One region of the Bacillus sp. JK106 genome, then DNA from elsewhere that is predicted to be linked to it. Evidence: riboswitches for the same ligand, from Rfam matches in the RefSeq annotation. Region 1 holds a riboswitch; each other region holds the start of a gene.
The links. Region 1 has a riboswitch for thiamine pyrophosphate ahead of ACWJJS_RS17100 (TIR domain-containing protein). Riboswitches for the same ligand answer to the same signal wherever they lie in the genome.
Positions count from the first base shown of each region.

Region 1 (7,735 bases):
AACAGAAAACACAATATCTCTTGGTTGTCGGACTGGTGAGTGCATACCCCGGGCAGGTTTAAGTTTCTCGGCTGCAACAGTGTTACCAAGAGTTACAGGCCTTTGGTATTTTTTATGCAAACGGGTTTTGTGGCCAAAACGATTCTGCTAACTTCAGTCTTTTAGGCTGAACAAGGGAATTCCTTAGTGTGGCACACTCTCATTACAAAACGCATAGGATAATATCACAAAAATTTAAAATTGCGGGGATGAAAAATGTATTATATACCTTTTTCGCATCAATATTATTATTGTGTGAACGTACCGATGTATAGCGATGGAAGATCTGTTTATTGGACTGTTCCAAATAACTATGATCCTTCATACGAAGATAGAAACCTTCTCTTGAAAGATTATGGACCAAAACCATTTGTCGTGAATATCAATAAAGCCGCAAAACAAAACAATACGTTCCGTACGGCCCTATGGACAGGAAAGCATTTTCAAATTACTTTGATGAGTCTTGGCATTGGAGAAGATATCGGTTTGGAGATCCATCCTAACGTAGATCAATTCTTACGGATTGAGCAAGGCCGAGGGCTAGTTAAAATGGGCAAGAGTAAAGATCATTTAAGTTTCCGAAGAAATGTCTATGATGATTATGCCATTGTTGTCCCTGCCGGCACGTGGCACAATGTGATTAATACGGGTAATACGCCGTTAAAACTATATTCAATTTACGCTCCTCCCAACCATCCGTTTGGTACAGTTCATGTGACAAAGGCCGATGCAGCGGCTGCGGAAGATTAGTATAGGATTCCAGAGGACTTTGCTGCTGCAAAGACTATAAAAAAAATCGTATTGGGACAGCATGATCAAATATAGCGATTGAATGGCTGAAACACAAAATATTAACGTTTCAGCTTGTCATAGTGCAGTTGATGCGATGCTTTATTCCACAACTTTTCAACAGCAAATGTGGTTTTTTGTCTGACCATTTTAATTGATTGGCAGTCAGTGAACATGAATTTGTAATAAATTTATCCTTGCTCCTCCTACTAAGCGGCATTAACTGTCAAGTTTCTGTTTCTCTTCAAACCATTTGCGAAGCTGATTAATATGAGCTTGATGATATCTATTATGGTCTGCCATATGCCATATTCCCCATTGAATGGTTGCTTGTTTATCTGCTTCATAATCTACTGTGTGATTCAGCTGATCGTCAGTTAGCTGATAACAAACAGACTTAAACATGCTGAATACTTCTTCATAATCAGTGAGAATTTGTTTTAATGAAACACCGGAAATGAAAGGGATCTTATTGTTCTGATCTAACATTGGTCCATACTTCTCTTCAAGCTGCTTTGGTATCGGTTCACCCTTTATTCTAAATATCCAGTTGAGATCAACATATGCTAAGTGTCTTATTAGCTGAGCTGTACTATTGTATGTTTGATTTGGTCCTTTATAATCGATCTCTTGCTGTGACATGTCTGACACAATGGATATTAAGCGGCAGTAATTTTCATTAACGGCAGAATACAGCATTCCCACAAGATGATCCATGTGCGTTTCACCTTTTAAATCTAAAATCATAAAACCCCGCCTCATTAGTACAATTTTTATATTTAGTTTGCCTTATTACTCTTATTTGTCAAGCAATCCAAAGAATGAATCGCTATAGGATGAAGCAATGAAGCAGGCTCTCTTTGCCTGCTTTTTTTTGTGTGTCGGCCTTTACATCTGACATGTTGAATTATCTGAAACTGTACCTTTTTAAATGTCAGACAGTGTTATATGATACTCTGCAGATATTCAAGAATATGTACTTGGAGGACATTCTCATGCGAAATTTTAATGTTGCTATCCCTACGCCTTTTCATGAAGATGAAAGTTTATATTTAGAAGGATTTGATGCTATTGTCGAACATTTGAAAAACAGCGGTATTAATTCGTTACTCATATGCGGCACGACTGGTGAACAGCATTCACTCAGCATAGATGAGCGCCTTCAGATCATTGAGTATGTTAATCAGCGAAAATTTGAAGATGTTGAACTGATGTTCGGGGTTTCAGCCGTAAGAACCAGTGATGCCGTCAAACTGATGAAACACATTGAGAAAACCAATATTGATTCTGTATTGATTGGTTTTCCTCCTTATATAAGACCGACACAGCAGCAAGCCGTTTATTACGTTGACGAACTTCTCAGTCATACCTCTAAAGAGGCTGTGCTTTATAATAACCCCGGCCGGACCGGTTTTAATCTGAGTGAGAAAGCGCTTAAAGACTTAATAAGCCGGCATCCCGGGATAAGGGGGCTGAAAGAAGGAGGAGACGTTCTGCGTCATAAACAAACAGAGTTCCCTGATCACTTTATTTTGTTTGCGGCAGGGGACGTTGAATTTCCGAAGATGCTGAGTAACGGGTGTAACGGCCTGTCAAGCATGGCCGGAAATGTCTATCCTGAAGAAATCAGAGAAAGCTTCAGCATCTTATCAGAAAATAAACCGATCAATCTGGATCGAATAAACGATCTGATTGATGAAGTGACAAATCATCATACTGTCATGAATATAAAAAATCACTATAAGAAGATTGGGATTCCAGCAGGCAGCTGCCGGTCACCTATGATATCAAGTTAAGTGAAGTGTATTTTTGATCATAGGCATAATCAAAAGGAATGTATTCCGGCGGTGATACGGCTTCACGGAAGAAAATGACACGCTTTATTATGATTCATTCATCAATTGACTTCATATTATTTCATTTGATAACATAAATTGGTTATTGTCATTAAAAAAGGATACCCGTTTTTATAAGAAGGAGTCATAACGTTGCTGAAAAGGTTTTTTCTTGTTTTTCTTACGCTGATGATGTCTATATTTGCTGTATTCGCGGCGGCTGAAGAGTCTCCCGGCGATCGTGTCATTTCTTTTGACGAGCCTATGATTTTATTGATCTCACTCGGAATCATTTTATGTTTGTTCATTCCGCCATTCGTCATGTCCTTTTTTAGCAGCTTGGTTGTGAGAATCATATCCGGAGTCTATCAATGTTTTATCGTTCTCACGTTTGCGGGCCTCATTCCGATTGGATTTCTGATTCCCCATGGCTTTTTGACAATTCTTGCTGCCGTTCTGGGGACTTTGGTCAGTTCAGCGAGTGTGGCCGTGACCTTATTCGTTGGCAGGAAAAAAGAGGCCGGAAGGTTTTAAAACTAGTGGGTAAGCTGCAATATTGAAGAGGAATCCCAGTGATATCCGCAGCGCTTTTTGCCGGTCATTGTTTGACTATTTATATGGAATAGCATAGAATTAAAGTAAATATTTATAAAAAGTCACTAGGGGAGCTTTAATAGCTGAGAAGAGACAATACGTCCTGACCCTTTGAACCTGATTTGGTTAATACCAGCGTAGGGAAGTGAAAAATTAGAGAGATTCTTTATCTTATCTATATTTAAGCCACTTTCCATAGAGGAAAGTGGCTTTATTTATTTTGAAAGGGTGATATGAAGTGGCGACGAAAAAAGTTTTTCTGGCAGGGCCTTTTAAAAGTTTAGTAGATGAGAAAACTGGATTGATGAGTACGTATGAGAGAGGAAAGCTGGAATCATTAATTTCCTTTTTTGAGAATGAAGGATGGCTGGTTCATAATGCTCACAAGCGGGAAGGGTGGGGGAAAGATTTCATGACACCCCTTCAATGCACTAAAATTGATTTTGATGAAATAAGCACTTGCGACCTTTTTGCAGCATTCCCCGGATCACCCGCTTCTCCCGGAACACATATAGAAATTGGATGGGCTTCTGCCTTGAAAAAAAAGATCGTGCTATTTCTAGAAAAGGACAAGGATTATGCTTTCTTAATTCAAGGGTTAAATGCAGTGGCGGATGTTGAGTACATCAGCTATAAAGATACAGATGATTTATTAGAGAACATTAAAAATATCTTTGCAGCATATAAGGCGGAATCTCAATGAGAAAGAGAACTTTTCATGAAGCATATACGGAAACGCTGTATGACATCTATCACAACCCTGAATTTTTCAATTCACCGCGCGGACAAAAAAGCAGAGAACAATTGAACTACCATCTGACTCTGGAAAATCCAATAGAACGTGTCACTTATTTATCCTCAAGAAAAACCAATATCGTGTTTAATTTTGCTGAAGTGTTATGGTATTTATCGGGGAGTAACGACTTAGATTTTATCAGTTATTACAATAAAAAAATGCCTTCATATTCAATGAATAAAAAAACATTAACAGGCACTGCGTATGGGCCTAAAATATTTGAATTCGGAAATGCAAAACTAAATCAATGGAATAGAATAAAAAATCTTTTGACACAAGAAGATATTGATTCAAAAAGGGCATTTATTCAAATATTCGATGCTTCGGAACTCTTCGTTTCAGAAAATATAGATGTTTCCTGCACAATCGGTTTGCAGTTTTTTGTGAGGGAAGGCGAATTATACATGTCTTCTGTCATGCGTGCAAATGATGCTTTTCGCGGGATGATCAGTGATCTTTTCTCATTTACCTTCATGCAGGAATTAATGGCCAGAGAACTGCGTTTAGAAGTCGGAGAATATTTTCATAATGCGGGATCAATCCATATTTATGATTCAGATCATGAATGGGCGAAAACGGTGCTTGAGGAAGCTGAAAATCACCATGATATTCCGGAATTTGAATTTCCGAAAATGCCTGAGGGAAATAACTGGCCGTCCATTGAAACAGTCTTAAAGTATGAAGAATTACTTAGGAAAGATCACATTTCTATGACAAAAAACGATATTGAAATGCTCGATTTACCTGATTACTGGAAACAGATTCTTTTCCTTTTCAGTATATACCAGCATATTGCATATAAACGGGATATGGATCATTCTCTATTTCAAAGTTTACTTCCTATATATCAATATTTCGTCAGGAATAAGTGGTCTCATTATTTCTCAATTGAGCAAAAGGAGGAAATTCAATGAAAACTTCATGGAAAGAAGACAGTGTTGCTGGTAAATTCGATGCTTATAATGACGTTTTAGAACAAACGTTAGGTTTTGAGTTTGTTTTTCGTACTTTTGATAAAGCGGAGATTAAAAAGGTGCTCGATTTCGGATGCGGTCCGGGAAAGGTAGCTTATAGGCTGGCTGACAGAATAGGCTGCAATGTGATCGCAGTCGATGAATCAAGGAAGATGTTAGATATAGCAAAGGCAAAAAGACAACATCCTCATGTGGACTATCATTTAATTGAACACGATAATCTTTCCTTCTTACCAGATCACTCGGTTGATGCTGCAATGGCCTGTTATGTTTTTATTAATACGGATAGTGACCAGCGTATCAAAGGTATCATAAATGAAATTTTTCGTGTGTTAAAACCAGGAGCTTCATTTGTCATACTCGATACGAATCCTGATTCAACCGGAATTGAATTTTCAACCTTCCGCAATGGAATACCGGGGAAAGAATATTCTTACGGAGAAGAAAGAAATGAATGGCTCCATGTTCCGGGACAAGCAGATTTAATTTTAAATGATTTTCATTGGCCGAAGTCAATGTATTATAAACTATTAACTCATGCAGGTTTTGAAAATGTAACTTTATCAGAACCAACGTTAAACGATATTGACCAAGAGCATGTAAAAGCCATAGAGAAAGAGTTTCAATTTAATAATTGGAAATGTGAAAAGGAGTATCCGCCTTTTGTCATTTTTAAAGCAGTGAAACCTGCCTGAAGGAGGAGTGTAAGTTGACGGATATTTATAAAGCGCTTTCGATTGCTGGGACTGATCCTTCCGGAGGGGCGGGAATTCATGCGGATTTAAAAACATTTCAGGAACAAAAGGTATATGGAATGGCTGTTATTACATCAGTTGTTGCACAAAACACACTTGGTGTGAAAAGTTTTGAGGAGATGTCTCTTCAGAATATATCTCAGCAAATAGACTGTGTCATGGATGATATAAAACCGGATGCTGTCAAAACCGGTATGCTTGCAAGTATAGGAATTATTGAATTGCTGGCAGAAAAGTTAAAAGACGCAAATATTCAATCGTATGTGATGGATCCGGTTATGATTGCTAAAAGCGGACATCATCTGCTCCATAAGGACGCCATTGATCATTTGAAGAAATTATTAATACCCCAAACAACTGTTATTACACCGAACATTCCGGAAGCGGAAGTAATCATCGGCAAATCAATCGAGACTGTACAGCAGATGCGTGATGCGGCGAAAGAAATAGTGGAGGTATACGGGGCGAAAAGTGCTGTCGTAAAAGGGGGGCACCTGAACGGAGAAGCCCGTGATATTTTGTACTTTGACGAGGACTTCGAGGAATTTGTTTCTCCCCGCTTTGATACAAAGCATACTCATGGAACAGGATGTACATTTTCAGCTGTGATAACTGCAGAGCTTGCAAAGCAGCACAGCATACCGGAATCAGTGGCAACTGGAAAGGAATTCATTTCAGCAGCCATTAAACATCCCTTAGGAATCGGGAAAGGACAAGGCCCTACAAATCATTTTGCGTATCGCTCAACTATTAACCAAGAGACAACCGCTTAAGGAGTGTTACGATGATCTCCAAGAATTATGATGTATTTTTATTTGATTTAGACGGAGTGATATATATAGGAGATAAAGCTTTACCAGGAGCTGTGGCCTCTTTAAAACGACTCCGTGAAGAAAAGAAAGCCATTCGCTTTTTAACGAATGATCCTTGTGTTACAAGAGAAACGATTGTGAAACGCCTTCATAAACTGGGGATTTCAGCAAGTATTGATGAAGTCGTTACTGCGGGGTGGGCAACAGCTGATTACCTTGTCAGTGAAGGAATAAAGAAGGCATATATATTGGGAAATGACCAACTTAAAAGTGAAATTCAAAAGGCCGGTATTGATCTTACGGAAGATCAAGCGGAGGCTGTTGTCATTGGATGGGATCAAAATATTACATTTCAGGATGTGCATAAGGCAGTAAACCTCATCCGCTGCGGAGCTTCATTTATCGCTGCAAACGGGGATAAAACATTTCCTGCCGCTAACGGACCAGCTCCCGCGACAGGCGCTATAGTCGCGGCTGTTAAAACAGCAGCTGCTAAAGAGCCGATGATAATTGGAAAACCGGCGTCTTCAATATTTGAAAAAGTACTAGAGCCTTTTGAGGATAAAGAGAGATGCGTTATGATCGGGGATACGCCTGAAACAGATATTGTCGGAGCAAACCAAATAGGCATAACTTCCGTATTAGTTTCTGATCAACATACTTTATTTCCTGCAAAACATGATTTTAGAAATCCGGATGTTGTGATCCGCGATCTGAAAGACTTGTTCGATAATGAAATAAAGGCAGAAGTACGGAAAAAACCGGATTTCCAATGGACAGAACAAGTGAAAGCCGGAGTCGCTGGAATTATAATGAAAGAATCAAGTTCCGTTTTATTAATGAAGCGTGCTGATAATGGTTTATGGGGCATTCCTTCAGGCCATGTGGAACCTGGTGAAACAGTTGAACAAGCAATTATAAGAGAAATAGAAGAGGAAACTGGATTAGTGGTGAAAGTCTCTAAAATGATAGGCGTTTATTCTGATCCGAGTTCACAAACCTTTATATACCCTGACGGCAGAGTCAGCCATTTTATTACCAATTGTTTTCAATGTGACGTCATCGGCGGCACTTTGAAAAAATCCACAGAGGAAGCCATGGAAATCAGATATTTTGATATCCATGAATTACCTGAACATCT
Region 1 covers NZ_JBSJQC010000004.1:347,634-355,368, forward strand. The annotation lists gene ACWJJS_RS17080 (cupin domain-containing protein) at 256-789, shown strand; gene ACWJJS_RS17085 (DinB family protein) at 1,048-1,575, opposite strand; gene ACWJJS_RS17090 (dihydrodipicolinate synthase family protein) at 1,824-2,624, shown strand; gene ACWJJS_RS17095 (hypothetical protein) at 2,817-3,197, shown strand; TPP riboswitch at 3,315-3,418, shown strand; gene ACWJJS_RS17100 (TIR domain-containing protein) at 3,496-3,960, shown strand; gene ACWJJS_RS17105 (thymidylate synthase) at 3,957-4,967, shown strand; gene ACWJJS_RS17110 (class I SAM-dependent methyltransferase) at 4,964-5,722, shown strand; gene thiD (bifunctional hydroxymethylpyrimidine kinase/phosphomethylpyrimidine kinase) at 5,737-6,555, shown strand; gene ACWJJS_RS17120 (HAD-IIA family hydrolase) at 6,567-7,735, shown strand, end outside.

Region 2 (7,735 bases), on a different contig from region 1:
GAAGCCAGCTTTTCCACCGTGTCATTCGGATCAAGAATCTGCGAGGTGGAAACGGCGGCAAGGTCATATTGTTTGTCATTGATTTTCGCTACTTCTGTATTAAAATCCATCACTTCCGGTTTTAATGAGATTCCGATGTCCGCATAATTTTCTTTCGCTATCGGGATGAAATCATCATCCGCTTTAGATGTGTAATAGCTGATTTCAAGCTTTTTGCCGTTTTTTTCACGTACACCGTCTTTGCCCGTTTTCCAGCCTGCTTCATCAAGAAGCTTTTTGGCTTTTTCAGGGTTAAACGCGTACCGATTGACACCCTTGTCATCATAAGCCCACGAAACCGGAGACACCGGAACATTCGCGACCTCTCCGTAGCGTTTAAAGCGGACATCGACGATTTTTTGACGGTCAAGTCCGTAAATAAGCGCCTGGGACACTTTCTTATCTTGAAAAGGCGGACGCTTGTGATTGACGTATACAAGCCCGTAATCATTCACGACAGATACGCTTATATTGGCAAAACCGAGACTTTTTAAATGCTGAACCGTATCATCATCAGGTGAGAAAGAAGCGTAATCAAGGTCACCCGTTTCAAACAGCTGAAGGGAAGTTGACGGATCGATAATTTTATAAATCAGCTTTTCCGTTTTCGGTTTTCCGGCATAATAGTGTTCATTAGCCTGATAGCGTATTTCCTGTCCCGGAAGGTATTCTGTAAATTGGTAAGGTCCCGCTCCGAGCGGTTTGGCATAAAGCTCTTTTAAATAGTCCAGTTTGCCGAATTGATATTTCTTCCCGTAGTAAGCTTCTGACAGCACCTGCCCGCCCAAAAGAAGCAGCGACTTCGCACTGACTTTCTCAGTCGTAATTTGAATGGTTCTGTCATCAAGGACGCGAATGCCCTCTATCGTCTTTGCCTTTCCTTCTTTGTAAGCCTTACCGCCTTTAATATAAGCCGTGGTGATATCTTCATAGCCCGCGTATGCAGGATCATGCAGCAGTGTTAAAGTGAATGCGGCATCCTTTGCGGTCAACGGTGAACCGTCGCTGAAAACGAGATTTTTTCTTAAACGGAACGTGTATGTTAGCTGATCTTTGGAAATTTTCCAGCTTTCCGCAAGAGCCGGAGCAGGCTTCCCCGTTTTATCCAGTTTGACTAACGGTTCAAAAATAGGATCTGTCGCATTTCCATCCCAGCCGTTTTCGTAGAAGTACGGCAGAAACACGCCGCCCGGCGCGGAAATCCCAGCAACAAAAGTGTCAGTTCTGGCTTTCGATTTAGCGGGAATCGCCGCCGGATGAGAAGCTTTAAATTCCTTTGTCTTGACATGGGCGATACGTGTTTCTTCCTTTTTATCAGCCGCAGATGACGGTTCTTCCCCGGAACTCCCTAACGCGCACCCTGATAACATGATGGATACCGACAGCGCGAGTACCGTTGTTTTTATCCTCCATTTTCCCTTCATCTTTATCGAACCCCCGCATGCTTTTCATCTATCTTTATATAAATCTGCTCCATCTGTTCCTCATTTCTCATAATCTCCCGTTTGTTTTTCTCTACAAGCAGTTCGAAATTCAATGTGTGTTTTCTGTACTTTTTCCGTTTTTTGCTCTTTTTGCGCACATGTGATACCTTTTTTAACGCCACTTTTCATCCCTCCGCTTTTCATTTAATGACTTTCACGCAAAAAAGGCCCTTATCTGTTTAATAGATAAGAGCCTTCGGTGATCCGATCAGCCATCGTTTGGAAATATGTAATGATTATGTTAATTCATACAATCCCTACCTGTCAACTATAATTTAAAATATCGTGTCCTTCCGGGGGTTTTCCTCATACACTCTCTCATTTTTCCGCATATGCTAGAAAACATAGCAGATTACAAGTGAAAGTGAGTGAGAATGTGGAAAAGACAACATTGACCGGTCGCATCGTCAAAAAAGATGACCCGGACTATAATGCTGCAAGAACCAATATCAATTTAAGCCTGCAAAGATATCCAGACATCATTGTGTTTTGTCAAAACAAACATGACGCCCTCAATGCGGTGAGATGGGCGCGTGAGAACAATGTGCCTTTCCGTATCAGAGGCGGAAGACACAGCTACGAAAATTTTTCTCTGCTAAATGACGGACTAGTCATTGATCTCAGTGAAATGAAGAAAATAAGAGTAAATGAGGATAAGCGGCTGGTCTCGATTGAAGCGGGAGCCGAATTGGGGGAAGTCTACCGGACACTCTGGCGGTACGGCTTGACCCTTCCTGCGGGAACCATTGCGAATGTGGGAATCACGGGGCTGACGCTCGGGGGAGGAATCGGATATTTAACAAGGACTGCCGGACTGACTTGCGATCGTCTCCTCCAGCTCGAAATGATCATAGCGGACGAAAAAGCGGGTGCTGACTTGATCACGGTCAACCGCTCAAAGCACTCTGATCTATTTTGGGCATCTCAGGGCGGAGGGGGAGGCAACTTCGGCATTGTCACATCCATGATGTTTAAAGCCGTGCCGATCTCGTGCGTGTCTGTTTTTTCTGTCACTTGGGGCTGGAATGATTTTGAGGAAGTATTTAACACGTGGCAGCGCTGGGCTCCATTTACAGACAACCGGCTTACCTCATCAATTCAGTTTTGGCCTAAGGAAGTCAACCGCATAGAAGCGCTCGGTCAATTTACCGGGACAAAAGAGGAGCTGAAAGAACTGCTGGCTCCGTTAATGAAAGCGGGAAAACCGACAAGCGGCATGGTCAAGACAGTGCCATTTATTAAAGCGGCAGCCTTTTTTAACAGCCCGGGAGGCAATCAGCCGCAAAAGATGAAGCGGTCAGGATCCTTTATTGAAAAACCATTATCAACACGCGCAATATCCACTTTAAAGCGCTATTTAGAGCACGCTCCGAACGAAAACGCCAGTGTCTGGCAGCAATCTCTCGGCGGGGCGGCCGGACGGATCGCTCCGGACCAAACGGCATTCTACTATCGCAACGCAATCATTGCCCAAGAATATATTACAACTTGGACATCTGCTGAAGAAGAAAGACAAAATGTCCGCTGGATCGAAGGACTGAGAACGTCCCTATCAAGAGAAACGATGGGAGATTATGTGAATTGGCCTGATAGAGAAATCAGAAACTGGCTGCAAACGTATTACGGAGAAAATGTTCACCGCCTCCGTCAAATCAAAACGAAATATGATCCGGAAAATATATTCCGCTTCGAGCAGAGCATTCCGCCGCTTCGCCGTTCACCGTTTTTCTAAAAAAGATGAAGATGGACACACTCCATCTTCATCTTTTCTTTTATTGATATAAGCGGCTTCCCTTCTCTGCAAACTCTTTTGCTTTTTCTTTCAGCCCTTCATTGACGGCCTCGTCTTCAGTAAGTCCGTTTTCCTTCGCATAATCACGAATATCCTGAGAAATTCTCATGCTGCAGAACTTCGGGCCGCACATCGAACAGAAGTGAGCCGTTTTTGCGCCTTCAGCCGGCAGTGTTTCATCATGATATTCCATTGCTCTTTCAGGATCAAGTGACAAATGAAATTGATCACGCCAACGGAATTCAAACCGCGCCTTAGACAGAGCATCGTCACGGATCTGTGCACCCGGATGCCCTTTAGCAAGGTCTGCGGCATGTGCCGCGATTTTGTACGTAATGACGCCTTCTCTTACATCATCACGATTCGGCAGCCCCAAATGCTCCTTCGGCGTGACATAGCAAAGCATCGCCGTCCCGTACCAGCCGATCATCGCCGCGCCGATCGCTGAAGTAATGTGGTCATAGCCCGGAGCGATATCCGTCGTTAATGGGCCGAGCGTGTAAAAAGGCGCCTCTTTACAAATTTCCAGCTGCTTGTCCATGTTTTCCTTAATTTTATGCATCGGCACATGACCCGGTCCTTCGATCATCACTTGCACATCGTGCTTCCACGCAATCTCCGTCAATTCTCCGAGAGTCTCCAATTCCGCAAACTGCGCTTCATCATTGGCATCCGCAATCGAACCCGGACGAAGCCCGTCACCAAGTGAAAAAGCGATATCATAGGTCTTCATGATTTCACAAATTTCTTCAAAATGCGTGTACAGAAAGCTTTCCTGATGATGAGCCAGGCACCATTGCGCCATAATCGCCCCGCCGCGGGATACGATTCCCGTCGTGCGTTTGGCCGTTAACGGGACGTAACGAAGCAATACGCCGGCATGGATGGTGAAATAATCCACGCCCTGCTCCGCCTGCTCAATCAATGTGTCACGATAAATGTCCCACGTTAAATCCTCGGCAATGCCATTAACTTTTTCAAGCGCCTGATAAATCGGCACCGTCCCCACAGGCACGGGGCAGTTGCGGATAATCCATTCACGCGTCGTATGAATGTCTTTTCCCGTGGATAAGTCCATCATCGTATCGGCGCCCCAGCGAATCGCCCACGTCATTTTTTCGACTTCTTCTTCGATAGAAGATGTAACAGCCGAGTTGCCGATATTGGCATTAATTTTCACATGAAAATTCCGGCCGATAATCATCGGCTCGCTTTCCGGGTGGTTGACGTTAGAAGGAATAATCGCCCGGCCGCTGGCTACCTCGTCTCTGACAAATTCGGGAGACACATGCTCGCGAATTGCGATAAACTCCATTTCCGGCGTAATGATGCCTTTTCTCGCATAATGCAATTGTGTTACATTTTTCCCCGGCTTGGCCCGAAGCGGTTTCCGCTGCAGGCCGGGGTATTCGGCGGCACGGCCCTCTTTTTTATAGCCGTTGTCTTCAGGTCTCACGGTCCGGCCGTTATATTCTTCTACATCTCCACGCCCGGTAATCCACTTTGTGCGGAGCGCCCCCAGACCTTCATGAATATCAATCTGTACATCCGGGTCTGTATACGATCCGCTCGTATCATAAACACGGACCGGCGCATTCTCCTCTTCCCCGAACGCCCCCGTTGTCGGACTAAGGCTGATTTCCCGCATCGGCACTCGTATGTCGGGCGAAGAACCTTCTGCATAAACCTTTTTACTGCCGGAAAAGCTCGACATAATGGAAATGTTCGCTTGCTGTACTGATTGATTTTGCATACAAATCTCTCCTTTATCATTTGAATAACAGAACCAAGCTCAGCACCAGCACAAAAAAACCGGGTTCAAAGAAGAACCCGGTTTTGCAGTCAGAAAGAAACTATTATTGTTTTCATCAACAATAATAAAACCTTTACTTCCCCACGCTGGTACGAACCAGATCAGGTCCAAAGGGTTAAGAAGCCGCCGCTTCTCTCTCAGCCCGCTCAGACGGGCACCCCCAGTAACTATTGATTTCGCTCTCATCGTAACATAAGTTGTGTACAAAAAAAAGCATATTATCAAAATTCAGATAACGGGACGGTCATAAGCTCTGTTTCCCGAACGCCTTCTTCGGTATTAAAAACCCGATAACCCTTTGCGGTTTCCCGGGAAGAGACAGCCCGGAACAGCTGACCGTCTTTATAATGAAGCGCAGCGCCGTCATCAGCGGCATAGCCCGCCCTGAGTTTCTTTTCGGAAATCAGGCGGTGATACACCGGCCGGCGCTCCGCTTCTCCGTCATAGTGCGGACAAAAGCTGCCCGGCAAAAATCCTAAAGCTCTTAACTCTCGCAAATCCCCCGCTGAATCCGTCACTCCTTCTTCATACCAGCAAATCGCTCCGGCGCTGAGACCCGCCAAGATGATGCTGTTTTCCCAAGCTTCACGAAGAATAAGGTCAAGCCCCCACTCTTTCCATAAGACAAGCATATTGCGCGTATTTCCGCCGCCGACATATATAATATCTTTCTTCATGAGAAAGGATCTGAGATCAGAACCCGGCGGTTTAAACAGCGACAAGTGATCCGGCTCACACCACAGCTTTTGAAAGGCCTGATAAAACCTGCTGATATAATTCTCCGAATCTCCGCTTGCCGTCGGCAAAAAACAAACTTTCGGCTTTGACCGCGCCGACTGCTCTAAAATATACTGATCCAGCACAAGATGATCCGGCTCCATTGAAAACCCCCCGCCGCCCATTGTAATAATCTGCTTCAATGTCATCACCTCTTTTTTCTCAAGTATAACAGCTCATTAAAAAGGCGTTATCCCAATTTCGGATAACGCCTTCAAAAAGTATTTATTATCTGAAATACGCACCGTATAACATAACGGAGATCCCCGCGGCGATAATCGCCGGAACAAGCTTCGAACGGGCATACTTCACAACATTGATCCCCAACACCGTATTATCACTGAGGGGAGAAGCAAACCAAATGTTCCGCTCGCAAACACGGCCCCGATCGCTAATAATAAGCTGGTATGTAACTGAACCGCCAGCGTCCCAAGTCCCCCAGGATGACCCGATAAAATAGGATATAACAGCCCCCAGTATAAAAAGAGACGGCGCAATAAACATATGAGGGATCCATGATGTTAAATGAGAAGTAACATATTTCGAGAATCCCAGATTTTCAGCTACTGCTGTTACGGCTCAAATCAGCGATAACATAATAATAACGTTGACCAATTCGTTTCCGCCCTTAATAAAATGGGTAACAAGCTCGCCTGCAGGAAAGCGCTGAAACATAAAAAGAGCTAATGCTGCAATAACCGCTGCCAATAATGCGATTAACATGACCTCAAGCATATCGCTTTTGAATGGCCGCCCCACCAGCTGAGAAACAGTGTTAATAGCAAAAGCAGCCGATCGGAAAGATTAAACTCCACGGCCGAATCGGTGTTTCCTTAATATAAGCACGGTGCGCCGAATCCAGCTCCTCCTGCTGCAGGTATCATGTTTTCACAAGCCTTGGAGGATATTTTCATACAAAAAAAAGGCTTCTACAATATGTAGAAGCCTTTGTATACCGGTGGCCGGGGTCGAACCGGCACTCCAGAAGGAACACGATTTTGAGTCGTGCGCGTCTGCCAATTCCGCCACACCGGCATGTAATGCGTCGTGTTCAACCGACGTATATAAATATAACATGCATTTTATAAGGTGTCAATGGTTTTAGTAAAGTTTTTTCAAATGGTAATGCAGTATATACGATACAAGCAAGAAACTTATATTGATAGTCTTCACGCTTTTATTATATAAAAAAAGTGACCTGCAATATGCAAATCACTCTCATATATGTTTTATAATGTGAAAATTGATGACCAATTTAACATGGTGCGTCCAAAGTTAAATTGGTGCCGAGGGCCGGACTTGAACCGGCACGGTAGTCACCTACCGCAGGATTTTAAGTCCTGTGTGTCTGCCAATTCCACCACCCCGGCAATAGAAAGGCGACACCCGGATTCGAACCGGGGATAAAGGTTTTGCAGACCTCTGCCTTACCACTTGGCTATGCCGCCGTAATTTGGAGCGGAAGACGGGATTCGAACCCGCGACCCCCACCTTGGCAAGGTGATGTTCTACCACTGAACTACTTCCGCAACATGTAAAAAGAACTTATTACATCTTATGCTGTTGTTTTTTAAAAAATGCAACTGGGCTAGCTGGATTCGAACCAACGCATGACGGAGTCAAAGTCCGTTGCCTTACCGCTTGGCTATAGCCCAATGATAATATGGGGCGATTGATGGGAATCGAACCCACGAGTGCCAGAGCCACAATCTGGTGCGTTAACCACTTCGCCACAACCGCCATAATCTGAAGATGAATAAATAATATAGTGGCAGGGGCAGTAGGAATCGAACCCACACCGGAGGTTTTGGAGACCTCTGTTCTACCGTT
Region 2 covers NZ_JBSJQC010000002.1:3,644-11,378, reverse strand. The annotation lists gene ACWJJS_RS05550 (ABC transporter substrate-binding protein) at 1-1,463, opposite strand, end outside; gene ACWJJS_RS05545 (FbpB family small basic protein) at 1,466-1,645, opposite strand; gene ACWJJS_RS05540 (FAD-binding oxidoreductase) at 1,900-3,255, shown strand; gene thiC (phosphomethylpyrimidine synthase ThiC) at 3,296-5,068, opposite strand; TPP riboswitch at 5,190-5,300, opposite strand; gene ACWJJS_RS05530 (Type 1 glutamine amidotransferase-like domain-containing protein) at 5,350-6,048, opposite strand; gene ACWJJS_RS05525 (hypothetical protein) at 6,134-6,418, opposite strand; tRNA gene ACWJJS_RS05520 (tRNA-Leu) at 6,859-6,940, opposite strand; tRNA gene ACWJJS_RS05515 (tRNA-Leu) at 7,187-7,275, opposite strand; tRNA gene ACWJJS_RS05510 (tRNA-Cys) at 7,283-7,353, opposite strand; tRNA gene ACWJJS_RS05505 (tRNA-Gly) at 7,360-7,434, opposite strand; tRNA gene ACWJJS_RS05500 (tRNA-Gln) at 7,489-7,560, opposite strand; tRNA gene ACWJJS_RS05495 (tRNA-His) at 7,570-7,645, opposite strand; tRNA gene ACWJJS_RS05490 (tRNA-Trp) at 7,675-7,735, opposite strand, start outside.
Region 2: another riboswitch for thiamine pyrophosphate. It lies ahead of thiC (phosphomethylpyrimidine synthase ThiC); the one in region 1 lies ahead of ACWJJS_RS17100 (TIR domain-containing protein).

Region 3 (7,735 bases), on a different contig from region 1:
CTTGGAAATTGATTTTTCTTCATTTGAGAAAGGGAAGAAAAAACAATTCCTTCCGAACGGCAAGGAAGCGCCCAACACGTTTTCTGCCGCACTGATTATCTTTTTCGGCATCTTTATTTTATCATTGCTGCTGTCCTATGCCTTTGTATTAGCCGGTTTTATACAAAACGCATTTTTAATGACGCTTATTATTTCGACGATATCACTCGGTGTGGTGGTCCCGACTTTAAAAGAAGAACGGATCATGAACTCCAATATCGGCCAGATTATCCTGCTTGTCGCCGTTATCGCGGACTTGGCTACAATGATTCTGCTCGCTTTCTTCTCTTCTCTTTACGGAGAAGACAGCGGAAATATGTGGCTTCTGTTGATTCTCTTTGCCGCGGGGGTCGTGCTGTATTTCTTCGGCAGGATCTTTAAACATCGTTCATTTGTGCAGTCGATGTCTAAAGGCACTGTGCAGATCGGCACGAGAGCCATTTTCACACTGATTATCGTGCTTGTCGCTTTATCGGAATCTCTCGGGGCGGAAAATATTCTCGGCGCGTTTTTGGCAGGCGTTCTGGTATCGCTTCTGTCTCCGAATAAAGAAATGGTGGAACAGCTGGATTCCTTCGGCTACGGGTTTTTAATTCCGATCTTTTTCGTCATGGTCGGGGTGAAATTGGACATTTGGACGCTTTTCCAAGATCCGAAAACATTAACGATGATTCCGCTTCTTCTGCTTGCGCTGTTTATCAGCAAAATGTTCCCGGTGTTTTATTTAAAGAAATGGTACGACAAAAGAACCGTGTTTGCTTCGGGCTTTTTGCTGACGTCCACGCTGTCGCTTGTTATCGCGGCGGCTACGATCGGAGAAAGGCTCCACATTATCAGCGCCAATATGTCCGGCGCGCTGACTTTAGTTGCGGTTATTGCCAGCATCATCACGCCGATCGGCTTTAAGAAATTATTCAAACGGCAAAGCGCGCCGCAGGAAAAAAAGCGCATTACATTTATCGGCGCCAATCAAATGACGCTCCCGGTTACGCTGGAATTGCCAGAGGAGGAATATGAAGTACGGGTCGTCCATGTGTATCAGGAAAATGCCGGGGAAACGCTTGCGGAATCCGTTTTTTCAGTTGACACGATTTCTGATTACGAGCCCGGCACGCTTGAGTCGCACGGTATTTTTAAAACGGATATTCTTGTCGTGGCGACGGGAAATGAAGATGTGAACGCTGAAATCGCCTTACTAGCGAAAGAGAAAGGGACTGAGCGTATCATCGCAAGCGTCGGCTCGGTTGAGCATGAAACAAAACTGAAAGAAGAGGGCATCAGTATTTTTTCTATCCTTATGTCTACAAAAACGCTGCTGCGCGCGTTAATTGAGGCGCCGGGCGTGATGAGCCTCCTGACGAATGAGGAGTCTTCGTTATATCAGATCAATCTGGAAAACCCGGCGTATAACGGCATCATTCTGCGGGAATTTCCGCTGATGGGCGATGTGATTTTCGTCCGGATTTTCAGAGGTGTGGACAGCATCGTTCCGCACGGAGACACGCGGCTGAAAACAGGAGACCGTCTCATCGTCACGGGCTCGCGCAACTACGTGTCGGAACTGAGAAAAATCCTTGAAGCTTGACCAAATTGCAATTCGTGATAATATAGAAGGCATAACAAATAAATCATTAATCGTATGACCACTAGGGGTGTCCTTCATAAGGGCTGAGATAAAAGTGAGACTTTTAGACCCTCATAACTTGAACAGGTTCAGACCTGCGTAGGGAAGTGGAGCGGTATTTTTTTGGGGTTCCTTTTATCCATTTAAATTCCAAACCACTTTTCCGATGCGGGAAAGTGGTTTTTTTATTTTATCAGGGGGGAAGACATGATGACATTTTCTGAAGAATGCAGACAGGCGGCTGCCGAATGGTGGGACGGAAGTTTTGTTCATCCGTTTGTAACGGGAATCGGTGACGGAAGCCTGCCGATTGACCGTTTCAGCTATTACGTGCTGCAAGATTCCTACTATTTGACGCATTTTGCAAAAGTTCAGGCGTTCGGCGCCGCATATGCCGAAGACTTGTTTACGACGGGCAGGATGGCGGGCCACGCTCAAGGGACATATGAAGCGGAAATGGCGCTGCACCGCGAGTTTACGGAGCTTTTAGGAATTACGGAAGAAGAGCGTGCGGCATTTAAACCGGCACCGACCGCCTATTCTTATACGTCTCATATGTACAGATCGGTGATGAGCGGCAATTTTGGAGAAATATTAGCTGCGCTTCTGCCCTGTTATTGGCTTTATTATGAAGTCGGCGAACACTTAAAAGAGTGCAAACCGGAGCATCCGATTTATGAAAAATGGGTCGGTACATACGGCGGAGACTGGTTCAGACAGCAGGTCGAAGAACAGATCAGCCGTTTTGATGAGATTGCTGAAAACAGCACAGAGGAAATCCGTGCAAAAATGAAAGAGAATTTTGTGATTTCAAGCTATTATGAATATCAATTTTGGGGAATGGCTTATCAAAAAGAAGGCTGGTCCGAGAAGGACGGAAAAGAGGTGGAATCCTTTGGAGCTGCACGCGGTAACTGATAATCGCAAACCCGTTGCCGAGCTGGCCGAGGATATTCTATCGATTCAGCGCGAAGTGAGCTTTATCCATATCCGTGAGCGGGATAAAACAGCGGGAGAGATCATGCAGCTTTTGTCCCTTTTGAAAAAGGGCGGTGCGGATAAGGACAAATTGATCATCAATGACAGGGCGGATATCGCGCTTTTTGCCAACATACACCGTGTTCAGCTTCCGTCCCGCAGCTTTTCCGTAAAACAGGTGCGAAGCAGATTTCCCCATCTTCATATCGGACGTTCGGTTCATTCGCTGGAAGAAGCCATCCAAGCTGAAAAGGAAGATGCGGATTATGTGGTGTTCGGCCATATATTTGAAACCGAATGTAAACAAGGACTTGAAGCAAGAGGCATCAGCCTGCTTTCAGAGATCAAACGCACGCTTTCCATCCCCGTTATCGCAATCGGCGGAATGACACTGCAGACGATCGGACACACAAAGCAGGCGAAGCCGGACGGAATTGCCGTCATGTCAGGCATTTTCTCAGCTGAAAATCCTGAGGAGGCGGCAAAACGGTATGCACGCGCGGTAAGGGAGGCCGATTATGAAGAAACACTATGATACGGCGGTGATCGGCGGCGGAATTATCGGGTGCGCCATTTCTTATGAGCTGGCGAAGACGCAGCAGAACGTTGTCTTGTTTGAAGGCGGAGAAGTCGGCCGAAAAACGACAAGCGCTGCCGCGGGAATGCTGGGCGCTCATGCGGAATGTGAAAAACGGGATGCGTTTTTTGATTTTGCCATGCACAGTCAAAGGCTGTATGAAGCGGCGGGGCAAGAGCTTGAGGAAGTTTGCGGCATTGACATCAGGCGCCATAACGGCGGAATGCTTAAACTGGCGTATACCGAAGAAGATATCGCCCGTTTACGGAAGATGGATGATCTGCCTTCCGTCACTTGGCTTTCAGCGGAAGATGCCCTTGAAAAAGAGCCTTACGCTTCAAAAGACATTCTCGGCGCCAGTTTTATAAAAGACGATGTCCATGTCGAACCGTACTATGTTTGCAAAGCGTATGCAAAAGGGGCGCGGCGCTATGGCGCTCACATATATGAGCATACACAAGCCACCTCCGTAAAACGGGTGAACGGAGAATACTGCATCACAACGTCCGGCGGGGATGTTTATGCTGACAAAGTCGCAGTTGCAAGCGGTGTATGGAGCGGCCGGTTTTTCAGCCAGCTCGGCTTGGGACAGCCTTTTTTTCCTGTGAAAGGAGAATGCCTTTCCGTGTGGAATGACGATACCCCGCTGACCAAAACCCTTTACCATGATCATTGTTATGTCGTCCCGAGAAAAAGCGGCCGGCTTGTCATCGGCGCCACGATGAAACAGGGTGACTGGAGCGATACGCCTGACATCGGAGGAATTGAGGCCGTCATTGCAAAAGCGAAAACCATGCTTCCCGCCATCGAACATATGAAAATAGACCGGTTTTGGGCGGGGCTCAGGCCGGGAACAAGAGACGGCAAGCCGTTTATCGGGCAACACCCTGAAGACAGCGGCATCATCTTCGCCGCCGGCCATTTTCGGAACGGCATCCTGTTGGCGCCGGCAACGGCTGAAATGGTGCGGGATATGATCATGGAAAGACAGATTAAACAGGAATGGGAAGAAGCGTTTCGAATCGATCGCAAGGAGGCTGTTCATATATGATCCTTCAGCTGAACGGAAAACAAATTGATTGGAATCGAAAAGAGGGGACGGTTCAGGATTTGCTTGAATTGTACCAGCTTGACCAAAGAATCGTAGTTGTGGAGAGAAATAAAGAAATCATTGAAAAAAAGAATTATGAAAATACAAGTTTGTGTGACCGCGATGTCATAGAAATTGTCCATTTTGTAGGAGGCGGATGAGGATGTTAACAATAGGCGGAAAACAGTTTCGGTCAAGATTGCTGTTAGGAACGGGAAAATATCCGAGTTTTGAGATTCAGAAAGAGGCGGTGGCCGTCTCGGAATCAGATATTTTAACCTTTGCGGTGCGGCGGATGAACATCTTTGAAGAGTCTCAGCCTAACTTTCTCGAACAGCTTGATTTGTCTAAATACACGCTTCTGCCGAATACGGCCGGCGCCGCAACGGCTGAAGAGGCGGTCCGAATCGCAAGGCTTGCCAAAGCTTCAGGGCTTTGTGACATGATAAAAGTAGAAGTCATCGGATGCAGCCGGTCACTTTTGCCTGATCCGGTTGAAACGCTGAAAGCATCAGAACAGCTGCTCGAAGAGGGATTTATCGTGCTTCCGTATACGTCGGATGATGTCGTGCTCGCAAGACGTCTTGAGGAGCTCGGGGTGCATGCCATTATGCCGGGCGCTTCGCCGATCGGTTCCGGTCAGGGAATTTTAAATCCGCTGAATCTTTCTTTTATCATTGAACAGGCGAAGGTGCCGGTCATTGTCGATGCCGGCGTCGGATCTTCAAAAGACGCCGCCTACGCGATGGAGCTCGGGGCTGACGGCGTGCTGTTAAATACCGCTGTGTCAGGCGCAGATGATCCGGTCAAAATGGCCAGGGCGATGAAGCTTGCCGTAGAAGCGGGCCGTCTTTCTTATGAAGCCGGGAGAATTCCGGTGAAAGATTACGGAACTGCAAGCAGTCCGCGAGACGGTCTTCCGGTATGACGGACAGATATTCCAGACAGGAGCTGTTTCAGCCGATCGGTCCCACCGGCCAAGAGAAGCTCCGGTCGTCTCATGCCGTGATTATCGGCGCGGGTGCGCTTGGGACGGCAAGTGCGGAGATGCTTGTCAGAGCAGGGGTCGGGAAGGTAACGATCGCTGACAGAGATTATGTGGAGTGGAGTAATCTCCAGCGCCAGCAGCTTTATACCGAAGACGATGTCAGACAGGAAATGCCGAAAGCCGCGGCGGCTGAAAAACGGCTTCGGTCTATAAATAGCGATGTAGAGGTCGAGGGATTTGTCATGGATGTCACTGCGGAAAATGCACCCGGATTGATTCGTGACGCCTCCCTCATCGTGGATGCCGCCGACAACTTTGAAACGAGACTGATTGTGAACGATGCGGCTGTGCAGAAAGGGATTCCCTTTCTGTACGGCGCCTGTGTCGGCAGCTACGGGCTCTCTTTTACCGTCATTCCCGGTGTCACGCCGTGCCTTCACTGTCTGCTTGAGACATTGCCTTTAGGCGGTATGACATGCGATACGGCGGGAATCATCAGCCCGGCTGTATTGCAGACGGCCGTTTTTCAGGCAGCAGATGCGCTGAAGCTGTTAACGGGCGGATCTATCGAGCATGTTCTCCGTTCCTTTGATTTATGGAAAAATGAACGGTCAGAAATAAACGTCGCCCGTCTTAAGTCGGCTGATTGTCCAAGCTGCGGCACAAACGATTTTCCGTTTTTATCCTATGAAAATCAGACAAAAGCGGCGGTTCTGTGCGGGCGGAACACGGTGCAGATCAGAACGGGGATTTCCGAACAGTTTGATCTGCAAAATCTTGCGGGGCAGCTCAGACGGGCAGGGCTTGATGTTTCAGCCAACCCGTATTTAATTTCGTTTTGCACAGACAATTTCAAGATGGTACTGTTTCGTGACGGCAGAGCATTAATACACGGCACAAGTGATATCAGCAGAGCGAAATCTTTTTATCATAAATGGATCGGATAATGTGAAAGGAGCGAAAAACATCATGAGCATATGCAAAGCATTGACGATTGCCGGATCAGACTCAGGAGGCGGCGCCGGTATACAGGCGGATCTCAAAACCTTTCAGGAGCTCGGCGTTTTCGGGATGTCAGCCCTGACAGCGGTAACCGCCCAGAACACGTTGGGCGTTCACGGCATTTATCCGCTCACCCGGGAGGCGCTGGGCAGCCAGATTGACGCGGTGGCGGAAGATTTGCGGCCTGATGCTGTAAAAACAGGAATGCTGTGGAGCGCGGAAATGATTGCGGAAATTGCGGAAAAAACGGATCAGTACGGGCTTGATCATCTCATCACCGATCCCGTCATGATTGCCAAAGGAGGCGCTTCCCTGCTGCGTGAGGAATCTCAGGCCGCGTTAAAAGAGCTGTTAATTCCGCGCAGCTATGCGGTGACGCCGAATGTTCCGGAAGCTGAGGTATTGACGGGGATGGAAATCCGCACGTTTGAGGACCGGAAAAAAGCGGCCGAACGCCTTTGCAAGCTTGGGGCAAAGCATGTCATCATAAAAGGCGGACATCAGCCTGAACAGGGGAGAATCGTTGATTTATTATTTGACGGTTCGTCTTTTACCCAAATCAGCCACGCTTATATTGACACGAAACACACCCACGGAACAGGCTGCACGTTCGCAGCCGCGCTGACGGCAGAAACGGCAAAGGGGAAAAACATTCAGACCGCGTTTGAGACAGCTGTCAATTTTGTGCGGGAAGCCGTGGAACATACACTCGGCATCGGAGCGGGACACGGCCCGACCAATCATTTTGCCTTTAAAAGGAACAGTCTGCAGACGAGATAAAAAAGAGACCGCTTCAACATCCGCGGTCTTTTTCCCATGCTTTCAATCTGGACAAGGTTATGATATGATAAAAATTAAGATCAGGTACTAAAACTATGTCTTTAAGACGATTACAGGAGGCTTTATACATATGAATTTCTCACTTGAAGGCCGCAACATCGTTGTGATGGGCGTTGCCAATAAACGCAGTATCGCATGGGGAATCGCCCGTTCGCTGCATGAAGCCGGAGCGCGCCTCATTTTCACTTACGCGGGAGAGCGCTTGGAAAAATCAGTTCATGACCTTGCGGCTACATTAGAAAGAAATGATTCCATCATCCTTCCGTGTGATGTGACAAATGACGCTGAGATCGAAACTTGCTTTGCAAGCATTAAAGAGCAGGTCGGCGTGATTCACGGCATCGCGCACTGCATCGCGTTCGCAAACAAAGAAGAGCTTGTCGGCGAATATTTAAATACGAACCGCGAAGGATTCCTGCTTGCGCATAACATCAGTTCTTACTCTCTGACAGCGGTCGCAAAAGCGGCGCGTCCGATTATGACTGAAGGCGGAAGCATCGTTACACTCACTTACCTCGGCGGAGAGCGCGTCGTTTCAAACTATAACGTAATGGGTGTGGCAAAAGCGTCTCTTGATGCGAGCGTGAGATATTTAGC
Region 3 covers NZ_JBSJQC010000002.1:269,542-277,276, forward strand. The annotation lists gene ACWJJS_RS06900 (monovalent cation:proton antiporter family protein) at 1-1,624, shown strand, start outside; TPP riboswitch at 1,678-1,786, shown strand; gene tenA (thiaminase II) at 1,874-2,581, shown strand; gene tenI (thiazole tautomerase TenI) at 2,559-3,176, shown strand; gene thiO (glycine oxidase ThiO) at 3,160-4,269, shown strand; gene thiS (sulfur carrier protein ThiS) at 4,266-4,469, shown strand; gene thiG (thiazole synthase) at 4,466-5,236, shown strand; gene thiF (thiazole biosynthesis adenylyltransferase ThiF) at 5,233-6,243, shown strand; gene thiD (bifunctional hydroxymethylpyrimidine kinase/phosphomethylpyrimidine kinase) at 6,266-7,078, shown strand; gene fabI (enoyl-ACP reductase FabI) at 7,209-7,735, shown strand, end outside.
Region 3: another riboswitch for thiamine pyrophosphate. It lies ahead of tenA (thiaminase II); the one in region 1 lies ahead of ACWJJS_RS17100 (TIR domain-containing protein).